Regions from separate parts of the Alteromonas sp. KUL17 genome, predicted to be linked through region 4. Evidence: predicted binding sites of a transcription regulator. Region 4 holds the regulator's gene; each other region holds the start of a gene.
What was found. Region 4 encodes MetJ, which represses methionine synthesis genes. Its sites were predicted from a motif close to TAGACGTCTAGACGTCTA; they were not measured.
Positions count from the first base shown of each region.

Region 1 (3,207 bases), on a different contig from region 4:
GAAGCGATAGCGGAAAAGGTTACATCGTTAATTGAAACGCAAAAAGCAGAGACAATTGAAGATGAACAGCAACAGTCTCACGCAGAAACTTTAGTAGAAAATGAACAAGAAGCTGCGTTAAACCGCGCTGAAAAAACAAAAGTTCCACTAAAGAATACTCTCGGTTTTCGCTTTCAGGCGCTATTCTTTGAGGTTGCAGGGTTAACACTTGCGGTGCCTTTGACGTCGCTAGGTGGGATCCACCAAATTGAGAAGATTGGCCCTTTATTTGGAAAACCTGATTGGTTTATGGGTGTAATGTTGCACAGAGAGTCTAAACTAAGTGTTGTTGACTCTGCAAAATGGGTAATGCCAGAAAAATATGACGAAAACCTCGCACAATCGCTTAACTACCGATATCTTATAATGTTAGGGGAAAGTGCGTGGGGTCTGGCTAGTGAAAAGCTAGTCAATACGGTCAATTTGACTACCGATGATGTTAAATGGCGCGAGTCCACAGGTAAGCGTCCCTGGTTAGCAGGGATGGTTAAAGAAAAAATGTGCGCGTTAATTGACGTTGAAGAATTAATATCTATGCTTAACAAAGGCTTAGGCAGTAACGACCAGACGCCATAGTATTGGGAGCCAGGTTCATGAGCGACGAAAGAATAAATAATAACGCCACCGACAGCAACGACGAAGTCCTTCAATGGGTAACGTATCGCTTAGGTGAAGAAACTTACGGTATCAACGTGATGCAAGTTCAAGAGGTCTTGCGTTATACCGAAATAGCCCCTGTACCCGGTGCACCTGACTATGTACTTGGTATTATCAATCTGCGTGGTAACGTAGTAACGGTTATCGATACACGTGCTCGTTTCGGATTACCGCCAACAGAAATTACTGACAATACCCGTATCGTTATTATTGAGTCTGACGAGCAGGTGGTTGGTATTCTGGTGGATAGTGTCGCTGAGGTGGTTTACTTGAAATCTTCAGAGATTGACAGTGCCCCTAACGTAGGTACTGAAGAGAGTGCTAAGTTTATCCAAGGTGTAAGTAACCGCGACGGCGAACTGCTTATTCTTGTAGATCTTAATAAATTGTTAAGCGACGAAGAGTGGGATGAGCTTAGCAACATCTAAATAAATGAATAGGCGGTATTGATTATAATACTGCCTACATTTCCCCAAGGGTTATGTCCATGGATTGGCAGCTTGCTGCACCTACCTTATTAGAACTCATACTGTGTATTCTTGTAGTTATACTCATTGCCGCGATGGGTGTGCTGTATTCACATATTAAGCAGTTGCGTTCTGCATTAAGCGAAAGCGAACATGCTAACGCAGAGGCTATTGCCCGCACTGAAGCCCTTGCTAAAAATGCAAATAATCAACAAACTGAGGCGCAAGCACGCACCTTGGTGATCACTCGACACCTTCAAGAGTTAGACGAAAAGCAAACTGATATTGAAAACCAGCTTCGAGAACTCAAGCTTCAAGATCCTTCCCTACGCCTATATCAGCGTGCGGCGGACTTAGTCAAGCAAGGCGCTAGCATCGATGAAATTATTGAAGCCTGCGACATTCCTCGTGCCGAAGCTGAGATGTTGGTAATGGTGCATAAACAAAATAATTAGTATTTTTGAGCACCAGAGAAAAAACGTTTAGACGTCTAGACGTAAAGATGTTGACATATCGCCAGTTATAGACACAATACAGATATTGTAATTTATCACTGGAGCCCTCTATGCCAATTCGTATTCCTGAGCAGTTACCCGCGCAGAATGTACTACTAGGTGAAAATATTTTTACCATGGACATGGACAGGGCTGCCAATCAGGATATTCGTCCTCTTGAAGTCGGTATTCTTAATTTAATGCCGAACAAGATAGAAACAGAGGTACAGTTACTTCGCCTGTTATCGAACACGCCACTGCAAATAAACGTGGATTTAATTCGAATTGATAATCAAGCGCCGAAGAATACCCCGCAATCGCACATGGATGCTTTCTATCACGACTTTTCAGCGGTAGCGAATAAGAAATACGATGGCCTCATTGTCACCGGTGCGCCTCTCGCGCTTATCGATTACGAGGAAGTAAAGTATTGGGAAACCATGACCACCATATTGGAGTGGGCGCAGCGTCACGTGAACTCAACCCTTTACTTATGTTGGGCTGCTCACGCCGCCATGTATCACTTTTACGGCATTACACGAGAGCTTAGAGACGAAAAGTTTTCAGGTGTCTTTAAACATAAAGTGAATGACCCGAACAATGAGCTATTAAGAGGCTTTGATCCTTCTTTTTACGCACCACATTCCCGTTATGGGCATATTAACACCTCGTTGTATAACAGCGTCGATGGACTTAGTGTTGTTGCAGAGTCTGACGATGTAGGCGCTTATATTGTGGCGTCAGAAGATAAGCGCATGGTATTTGTAACGGGTCACCCGGAATACGATCCAGATACACTTAAAGACGAGTATTTTCGAGATATTGCCGCGGGACAAACGCCAGTAATTCCAAAAAACTATTTTGAAGGGGATGATCCAGCCAAGTCTCCTATTGTACAGTGGCGCTCACACGGCAGCCTATTGTTTACAAACTGGCTGAATTATTATGTCTATCAGACCACGCCTTACGATTTAAGTCAGCTTGCTGAAAAGTCACAGCCAAAGAGGTAGCACGTGAGCAAAAGACCAAATTCTAGCGCGCAGACAACGCTTACAGAAGCCGCTAAAAAGCGCATCCTTATATTAGACGGCGCCATGGGCACCATGATCCAGCGCCATAAGTTAGAAGAAGAAGATTATCGCGGAACACAGTTTGCCAACTGGCACTGCGATGTTAAGGGTAACAACGATTTGTTGGTTCTTACTCAGCCCGATATCATCTATCAAATTCACTGTGATTACTTTGAAGCTGGTGCGGACATTATTGAAACGAATACGTTTAATGCTACGACTATCGCTATGGCCGATTACGATATGCAGGCTCAATCCCGTGATATTAATTTAGCTGCAGCTAAATTGGCACGTAAAGCTGCCGATGAGTTCACAGCAAAGACACCCGACAAACCCCGTTTCGTGGCAGGTGTACTTGGCCCAACAAATCGCACTGCTTCAATTTCGCCTGACGTTAACGACCCAGGCAAACGCAATGTTACTTTTGACGAACTCGTGGAAGCGTATAGCGAGTCTACCGAAGCGCTCATTGAAGGCGGT
Region 1 covers NZ_BJKJ01000010.1:94,856-98,062, forward strand. The annotation lists gene KUL49_RS10955 (chemotaxis protein CheW) at 1-615, shown strand, start outside; gene KUL49_RS10960 (chemotaxis protein CheW) at 633-1,124, shown strand; gene KUL49_RS10965 (DUF2802 domain-containing protein) at 1,184-1,618, shown strand; gene metA (homoserine O-succinyltransferase) at 1,729-2,667, shown strand; gene KUL49_RS10975 (homocysteine S-methyltransferase family protein) at 2,671-3,207, shown strand, end outside.
Region 1: a site for MetJ is predicted at 1,647-1,664, ahead of metA (homoserine O-succinyltransferase). Genes of this name have one in related genera too.

Region 2 (3,207 bases), on a different contig from region 4:
GTCTGCCTTGTCGCTGAAATCTGCTGGCAACTCGCCATTTACACGGCGTTTGAATTCTGCTGCAAGCTCTGGGTAGGCGGCTTCGTATGCAGCGAAAGCGTCATTCCACGCGCTTTCCGCGTTTGAACCTTTCTCTTTAGCATCCCAACCAGCGTAAATATCGTCTGGAATTTCGAACGCGCCATGGCTCCAGCCAAGCTTCTCGCGAGTAGCGACAATTTCGTCCTCACCTAGTGGTGCACCGTGACAAGACTCGGTACCTTCTTTATTAGGTGAACCGAAACCAATGGTGGTTTTACAACAAATAAGCGTAGGTTGCGCAGTATTCGCCTGTGCCTTTTCAATAGCGGCTTTTACTTGCTCTGCATCGTGCCCGTCAACGCCATCGATCACTTCCCAACCATAGCTCTTGAAGCGTGCTGGTGTATCGTCGGTGAACCAACCTTCCACTTCGCCATCAATTGAAATGCCGTTGTCATCCCAAAACGCGATAAGCTTACCAAGGCCTAGCGTACCGGCTAGTGAACAGGTCTCGTGTGAGATACCTTCCATTAAGCAGCCGTCGCCTAAGAATGCGTATGTGTGGTGGTCAACAATAGTGTGACCATCTTTGTTAAATTGTGCAGCTAGTACTTTTTCGGCAAGCGCCATGCCCACAGCATTACTGATACCTTGGCCTAGTGGGCCAGTGGTCGTTTCAACACCTGGCGCATAGCCATATTCTGGATGGCCTGGCGTTTTTGAATGCAATTGGCGGAAATTCTTTAACTCTTCAATTGGCAGTTCGTAGCCTGAAAGGTGAAGAAGAGAGTACAACAGCATCGAGCCGTGACCATTTGAAAGCACAAAGCGATCGCGGTTAGCCCAAGATGGGTTTGCAGGGTTGTGTGATAAGAAATCACCCCATAGTACCTGTGCGATATCAGCCATCCCCATTGGGGCACCTGGGTGACCAGATTTAGCTTGTTGAACGGCATCCATGCTTAATGCACGGATTGCATTGGCGAGTTCACGACGAGAGGGCATGTTGTCTCCTGATTTATTTTGTATCTTTTGTTTCGTATCTTAGCGGGCTAGGCAAGCTAGACGAGCGTAGAGGTAAGGCGTTCGCTCTACTTCTTTATACGAATGAATGTGGCGTTATTCTTACCTATGCCACCTTACAGTTCAATGGGTTTTGATTGCCAATAGTGAAAGTCATAGTAAAAAATGGTCTATACCCTGACCATCACGTATTCCCAATACAGCAAAAACGGTTATATCTAACGTCTGGTTTTACTAGTACATCATTCGCTTTACTAATTTCGTCCTGAATAACCCCATTAGTGATCGGGTTGTGTCAACTATTCGTAACGAAGAGACTTTTAGACGTCTAGAAGTAAAGACTGGTATTTATAACTTGTTTTAGTACAATATACGACTATTTTGATAATTTAACGCTTACGGAGCATTTATGGCCACGCATTTATTCACATCCGAGTCAGTGTCTGAAGGACATCCGGACAAAATTGCTGATCAGATCTCAGATGCGGTTCTTGACGCTATTTTAGAACAAGATCCTCGCGCTCGGGTGGCCTGCGAAACGTATGTAAAAACCGGTATGGTTTTAGTAGGTGGTGAAGTGACCACTTCTGCATGGGTAGACATTGAAGAACTTACCCGAAAAACTGTTAAAGAAATTGGCTATACGCACTCAGATATGGGCTTCGACGCTGACTCATGTGCTGTATTAAACGCAATTGGTAAACAGTCTCCTGACATCAATCAAGGTGTTGACCGCGCAAGCCTAGAAGAACAAGGTGCAGGCGACCAAGGCCTAATGTTCGGTTACGCGAGCGACGAAACTGACGTGCTAATGCCTGCGCCAATCACTTACTCTCACCGTCTTGTTCAAAAACAAGCCGAAGTACGTAAGTCTGGTAAGCTGGACTGGTTGCGTCCAGATGCGAAAAGCCAAATTACATTCAAGTATGAAAACGACAAGCCTGTAGGCATTGACGCGGTTGTACTTTCAACCCAGCACTGTGATTCAGTAAGCACTGAAACAGTACGTGAAGCGGTAATGGAAGAAATCATCAAGCCTGTGCTTCCAAGTGAGTGGATTGATGCCAACACGCGTTTCCACATCAACCCAACAGGTCGATTTGTTATCGGTGGTCCAATGGGCGACTGTGGTTTAACCGGGCGTAAAATCATTGTTGATACTTACGGTGGTATGGCTCGTCACGGTGGTGGCGCGTTTTCTGGTAAAGATCCATCTAAAGTAGACCGCAGTGCAGCATACGCGGGTCGTTACGTTGCTAAGAACATTGTTGCAGCGGGTCTTGCAAAGCGCTGTGAAATCCAAGTGTCTTATGCAATCGGTGTGGCAGAGCCAACGTCTATCAGCATCGATACTTTCGGTACTGGCGTAGTGGATGAGAAAACACTGGTTGCACTAGTGCGCGAGCATTTCGACTTGCGTCCTTACGGCCTTATCCAAATGCTAGACCTTGAGCGCCCAATTTATCGCCCAACTGCTGCATACGGTCACTTTGGTCGTGACGAATTCCCATGGGAAGCTACAGATAAAGCAGAAGCGTTAAAAGCATCGATTTAATTCGACAGTCAAGCAGCGCTTTTATAAACGCCGTTTTGTTTTTGTAACGCTTAGCTTATAAGCGGTTACACAAACTAGCGGCGTTTTTTATTTAGGCTTTGCTAACTAGCTAAATTAACCAGGCAAATAAAAAACAGAAAAGAATATTTCCATCATTTATTGTTTACAGCTATGCTTAAATAACGAACACACTATCGCTTGTAGTTTCTGGTTGTTTACAAGCCATGATAACAACAACTTGGGCTCTTCCATGAATGTGGTTACTGGAATTCTTCTGGCACTTACTTTGGCTGCGTCTACGGCGGCTTCCCCCGTGCTCGCGGAAATGAATGCTCCCCACTACAGTCCTATCCAATTCAAAAGCAAAAAAATAGCTCGGTGGCAGCTAAATAGTATGTACCGTGTCCAATCTACAACCGAAACTTATCTTTACGACAACAGCTATACCTATCCAGCAGGTTCACAAGGTATATTTAGCGCCAGCCGTCGTTTTGATACAAGGATCCCGCAAAAGGTCTATGCAACGTACAAAACCAACAATACCGCCTTTCAGCATTACGCAGAGTGGCTTTATTTACCTCATGATGTAGGTACTTTTACTCGGTTGG
Region 2 covers NZ_BJKJ01000001.1:240,508-243,714, forward strand. The annotation lists gene tkt (transketolase) at 1-1,026, opposite strand, end outside; gene metK (methionine adenosyltransferase) at 1,454-2,599, shown strand; gene KUL49_RS00980 (hypothetical protein) at 2,850-3,207, shown strand, end outside.
Region 2: a site for MetJ is predicted at 1,366-1,383, ahead of metK (methionine adenosyltransferase). Genes of this name have one in related genera too.

Region 3 (3,207 bases), on a different contig from region 4:
TGTGCCGTCTGGCATTAAGCCTTTACCTTGTGTTTCGCGCACTGCTTGGCAAAGGTTAGTTTTGCCTGACTTACAGAACTTACATTCGCCACATTCTGCGGTGTAAAGAGGAATAACGTGATCACCAACTTCTACGCTGGTTACACCTTCACCGACCATTTCAACAATACCACCACCTTCGTGGCCTAGAATTGAAGGGAATACGCCTTCAGGATCATCACCGGACAGCGTAAATGCATCAGTGTGGCATACGCCAGTTGCAACGATGCGTACAAGTACTTCGCCTTTCTTAGGAAGCTCTACGTCAACTTCTTCCATCTTTAACGGCTCACCCGGGCCCCAAGCCACCGCAGCTTTTGACTTAATGTGCGTTTGACCTTCTTGCAACGAATCTTTAAACGATGTCATGTGATGACTCCTTAATCATAAATATACGATGATGTTTTATAGGCCAAAGTATAGGAGACGGATTACTAATGATAAATACGGTTTTAGTGAATCACTATTTCATATTTGTAATAATTGATTTGGCCAAATAGAATGTACTTAAATAAACCGCGCTGTGTTGAACAACGCTAAACTAACGAGTGGCGATAATGAAATATCTAGAAGGTATAGCCGAGTTTTGTGCCGTAGCTGACGTTGGCAATTTTACCGGGGCTGCAAATAAGCTCGACACGTCAGTGGCGCAGATAAGCCGTAAAGTCGCATCACTTGAAAAGCAGCTAGGCGTAAAATTATTACAGCGTACAACGCGCAGCGTATCGCTTACTGAAGCGGGTACGCAGTATTTTCAGCAGGCAATGCCCGCGTTAAAGGCGCTCGAAGATGCCCAGCTAGCGGTGAGCGCACTGCAAGCATCGCCGCAAGGGCTAATTAAACTTACCGCTCCCGTAGCGTTTGGCGAAGCATTCATAGCGCCATTGCTCAATACCTTTATGCAAAAGTACGCTGGCATTAGTGTGCAGTGTACGTTCTCCAATGAAAAACTCGATATTGTGGAGCTTGGTCTCGATCTCGCTATTCGTATTGGCAAATTAGAAGATTCGACACTTGTTGCTAAAAAGCTGGCTACACGTCATTTGTTTGTATGCGGTAGCAAAGACTATTTTTCTCAACACTCGATGCCAAAATCTCTACAAGAGCTTAAGGAACATACTTTGTTGGTAGGCTCCCAACCCAACTGGAGGTTCGTTGTAAATAAAGAAGTGCAAACGTTGCCAGTGCAAGGACGTGTGCGATACAACAGTGGCAACGCACTCTGTAGCGCTGCTTTGGCTGGATTGGGGCTTACCCAGCTACCTGGGTTTTATGTGCGTGAAGCATTGGCACGTGGCGAATTGGTAGAGGTATTACCAGAATATAAAGACAAGCAAGAAGCTATTTGGGCAGTATTTCCTTCCAATAGAAATGTTGCGCCAAAGATTCGTTTACTGGTTGATTTCCTTGCCCAAAATATCATGGATGATCGCTAGGAAAACAAACAAAGTAAGCCTTGTATGCCTTAATAAGCAATATTTCGTGTAGAGTGTTGCACTTTTTGCAATACAGTGTAGTGAAAACTGCGGTTGACATATAGACGTCTATACGGCAAATTGCTTGTATGAAAAAGATTCTACTTACTCGCACCACCATTATGTTAATTACCACCTTAAAAAGGGCGGTCGCTGACTAGTGCAAGTAAGCAAAAGACAACGAAAGCCCGCCTAACACAGAGCGGGCTTTTTTTTACACACGTTTTAGCATGCGTAACCTTAAGGAGCAGCATATGAAAGTCTTAAAGTTTGGGGGTTCTTCTCTAGCCGATGCACCGCGATACATGCGCGTTATGGAGATTAGCACGGCGACCCACCAAACCGACGGTGCTGCGGTTGTACTCTCTGCCCCAAAGGGGGTAACGAACGCGCTTTCACTACTATGTGAACAAGCAGCCGCGGGTGAAGATTTCCAGCCATTATTCAATAAGTTGAACGACACGGTTACCGGCATCGCCAACAACCTAAACGAAGAACTCGACGGGTTTGCACATACAAGCGTGGTAGAATTCATTAATAGTCACCTTTCAGTACTAAAACAGCACCTTGAAGGTATTAAGCTGCTTGGTGTTGCACCTGATAATGTCGCTGCCGGTATTCTAAGTATTGGTGAGTACATCTCGGTGACGCTTTTTAGCGCTATGCTATCTGCCAAAGGTATCGCTAATCGCGTTATTGACCCGGTTAAGTATGTGCTGGCCGAAGGCGATTACCTAGACAGCATTGCCGATGTGTCGCTTAGTAAAGCGCGCTTTTCAGATGTGCCTACTGACGGCAGTGAATTTCTGGTCATGCCGGGGTTTGTTGCTGCTAACGAAGCGGGCGAGAAAGTCACGCTTGGGCGTAACGGCTCAGACTATTCAGCGGCCATTTTAGCGGCGTGTATAGACGCAAATTGCTGTGAAATTTGGACAGACGTAGATGGTGTTTATAACGCTGACCCGAACCAAGTTGAAGGGGCAGTGCTGTTAGACAAGCTTACCTATCAAGAAGCGATGGAGCTGTCTTATTTCGGTGCCAAGGTACTTCATCCGAAAACTATCGGTCCTATTGCCCAACACCACATCCCTTGTTTGATCAGAAACACACTAAACCCAGCTGCGCCAGGTACGCTAATCAGCAATGAAAAAAGCGAGGTGTGGACGTCAGTTAAAGGTATTTCACAGCTTGATAACGTCACCATGTTTAACGTTGCAGGCCCTGGCCTTAAAGGCATGGTAGGTATGGCAAGTCGTGTGTTTGAGGTGATGTCGAACGCCAATATTTCAATAAGCCTTATTACCCAGTCTTCGTCAGAATACTCAATCAGTTTCTGTATCCAAAGTAAAGACGCCAGCCGAGCGTTAACGCTTCTTGAAGATGCGTTCGCGCTAGAGCTTCAAAATCAATTGCTAGACCCCATTGAAGTGCGTCATGACCTAGCCATTGTTACTTTAGTTGGTGACGGTATGCGTCAAACCAAAGGCTTGGCAGCGCGTTTCTTTAACTCGCTTGCCCAAGCGCGGGTAAACAACGTTGCTATTGCTCAGGGCTCTTCAGAACGCTCTATTTCAACGGTAATTGAAAGCAAGCGTGCTAAGAAAGCGGTAAAGGTTATTCACCAGAATTTTTTCTCTGACCGCCATACCATTGACGTATTCCTAGTAGGGTGTGGCAATGTGGGAACCGAACT
Region 3 covers NZ_BJKJ01000014.1:105,483-108,689, forward strand. The annotation lists gene KUL49_RS13420 (S-(hydroxymethyl)glutathione dehydrogenase/class III alcohol dehydrogenase) at 1-408, opposite strand, end outside; gene KUL49_RS13425 (LysR substrate-binding domain-containing protein) at 597-1,475, shown strand; gene thrA (bifunctional aspartate kinase/homoserine dehydrogenase I) at 1,769-3,207, shown strand, end outside.
Region 3: a site for MetJ is predicted at 1,577-1,594, ahead of thrA (bifunctional aspartate kinase/homoserine dehydrogenase I). Genes of this name have one in related genera too.

Region 4 (3,207 bases):
TCGGCATCAAGGCCGTCGAACATTTTGTGTAACCATCCCGGCACATGAACATTTGTGAACCCCGCAAATTTCACCAGTGTTTGGTAGTTGGTTACCGGCAAAATACCCGGAACGATATCTAAGTCGACACCCGCTGCGGCTGCACGGTCTCTAAATCGAAGGTACACACTCGTATCGAAAAAGAACTGGGTTATCGCTTCTGTGGCACCTGCTTCTGCTTTGCGCTTAAGGTTTAGTAAATCAAACTGCGCATTTGGTGCTTCAGGGTGCTTCTCTGGATAGGCAGCAACAGAAATATCAAAATCGGCAACGTCTTTTAGCAAGGCAACAAGATCAGAGGCATACATCTCTGTCTTTTCTACTCCTGGCGGTAAATCGCCACGAAGCGCAACAATACGGCGAATACCTGAGTCCCAGTAGTCTTTTGCAATTTGCTTAAGCTCATCACGGCTAGCATCAACACAGGTCAAGTGAGGAACCGCCGCGACACCGGTTTGCTGCTGAATGCGTTTTACTACGTCGTGGGTTCTGTCACGCTCACCGCTATTCGCGCCGTAGGTTACCGACATGTAGCTTGGCTTTAGTGGCGCTAGACGTTCAACTGACTTCCACAGGGTCTGTTCCATGGCTTCCGTTTTAGGCGGAAAGAATTCAAAAGATACATCAATATCACGCAGTTCCGACAGGGACTGGTTTAATGCATCGATACCTTGTGCGTAAGAAACCATGGCTTTTTCTCTCAAAAATGTATTCTTATAGACGTTTAGACGTCTAAATTAAAGAATATATGTCTAGACGTCAAGAGGTTTACACTGCTCAATTGACCTTTTCGTGAACTTGTTTAGAATTTCTCTTCATAACATAAAAAAGAGTAGACCGAGTTAGTACAATGGCAGAATGGAACGGTAAATATATTCACCCCTACGCAGAGCATGGCAAGAAGAGCGAACAGGTAAAGAAAGTCACTGTCTCTATACCTATTAATGTGCTTAAGGCGCTTACTGATGAGCGTACTCGCCGCCAAATCAATAATCTGCGTCACGCCACTAATTCAGAATTGTTGTGCGAAGCATTTTTGCATGCGTTTACCGGTCAACCATTGCCTAACGATGATGACCTGCGCAAAGACAATCCTAATCGCGTACCGGCTGAAGCAAGACGCATTATGGAAGAAATGGGCATTGATCCAAGCTTCGAAAACGATGTGTCGGAAGACGACTGATATTTGGTATTAAAGAGAAACGGCGCTTTGTTGTAAGTTATTGCTAGTTGATAACCTACAACACGGCGCCGTTTTTTATGTACTTGTATTCTCTAAGCGCACTTTTTAGCAAATAAAGGTTGAGCACTAGCCCCTCCATTTTTTTGCCTAATGCGCCAGAATTTTATTCTTCTGGGCTTTCAGGCACGCGTGCAACACCAGATTCAATCGCAGCCTTAGATACGGCGGTAGCAATACGCTCGCATAAACGCGGGTCCATAGGTTTAGGAATAATGTACTCCTTACCAAATGTCAGACTAGTACTCTTACTGGCAGCTAGTACTTCTTCTGGTACAGGCTCCTTCGTGATAGCACGAAGGGCTTCTACTGCCGCTACTTTCATTTCATCGTTAATGGCCGTTGCACGAACATCTAGTGCGCCACGGAAAATAAACGGGAAACACAGTACGTTGTTAACCTGGTTAGGGTAGTCCGAGCGTCCGGTAGCCATAATAAGATCTTTACGTACTTCGTGAGCAAGTTCAGGCTTTATCTCAGGGTCTGGGTTAGAACATGCAAATACAATTGGGTTTTCAGCCATCAAGGCCAGTGTTTCTGGTGGTAAAACATCCGGTCCAGACACACCAACAAAAATATCCGCACCTTCCATTACGTCTTCAAGCGTACGCTTGTCAGTATTGTTAGCAAATAGCTTTTTGTGCTCAGTTAAGTCTTCGCGACGAGTATGGATAACGCCTTTTCTGTCTAGCATATAAATACGCTCACGCTGGGCACCACACTTAATAAGCAGTTCCATACAAGCGACCGCTGCTGCACCGGCACCCATACACACAATTTTAGCGCTCTCTATGCTTTTACCCTGAATTTCCAGAGCATTAAGCATGCCCGCTGCAGTTACAATAGCGGTACCGTGCTGATCATCATGAAATACCGGAATCTTACAGCGCTTAATTAGCTCTTGTTCAATCTCAAAGCATTCAGGCGCTTTAATGTCTTCTAAGTTAATGCCGCCAAATGTGTCAGCGATATTCGCTACTGTATTAATGAACTCTTCGGTTGTACGATGCTTCACTTCAATGTCAATGGCATCCAGGCCAGCAAAGCGTTTAAACAGAAGGGCTTTACCTTCCATAACAGGTTTCGATGCCAGTGGGCCTAGGTTACCCAACCCTAAAATTGCGGTTCCGTTACTGATAACGGCAACCAGGTTTCCTTTACCCGTGTACTTATAGGCGTTATCTGCATCTTCAGCAATTTCTCTGACCGGCTCGGCAACGCCTGGGCTGTAGGCAAGAGCAAGGTCATCGACGCTGTCTGCTGGCTTAGATAACTCTACGCGGATTTTTCCAGGTGTGGGTTTGGCGTGATAGTCGAGTGCGCGTTGTCTAAAATCTGACATGTAAAAAGGTATCCTTAGATGTAGGGTTCATCGGTGTTTTCGTTCACGCTCTGTAGCTATTTTATTGTCGTTATAGTTATAGGTAGATAAACGTAAGCGCGTTACAACCAAGTAATGACAAAAGTGATTATAAATAGTTGTTAGCACTAGGGCTTGTTGATCTTTGTTTTACAGCAATCATCAATAGGCCCCAAGGTGGCATGTGGAAAAGCAGACTAGGCGTTAACCTTTACTGATTTTGTTCACATACCTTAATGGATACAAGCCTCTGGTTTATGTACCCAAAAGCGCCATAAGTCTTGAAAGCAATGCATTATTCACAGAATTAATGCTCACTATCAAAGTGCCGATCGCAACTCTAACACAGCCAATCACTGTGTACATATCTGATCAGAATTCTCATATACCAATGTAGGTTAGGCGTACTAATTAGACCAGTAAAATGGGGCTATAATTGCCATTCATGCTATTTATTTTGACTTGTCATAACATTCTGTAGGTCTATTGTGTGGAGGATAAAAACAAAGCTATCAAAGGGATCTACGTTCTCATAAATGCATTGGACAGAAACCCAAATCAGGAAAAT
Region 4 covers NZ_BJKJ01000020.1:71,680-74,886, reverse strand. The annotation lists gene metF (methylenetetrahydrofolate reductase) at 1-728, opposite strand, end outside; gene metJ (met regulon transcriptional regulator MetJ) at 890-1,222, shown strand; gene KUL49_RS15905 (malic enzyme-like NAD(P)-binding protein) at 1,386-2,621, opposite strand.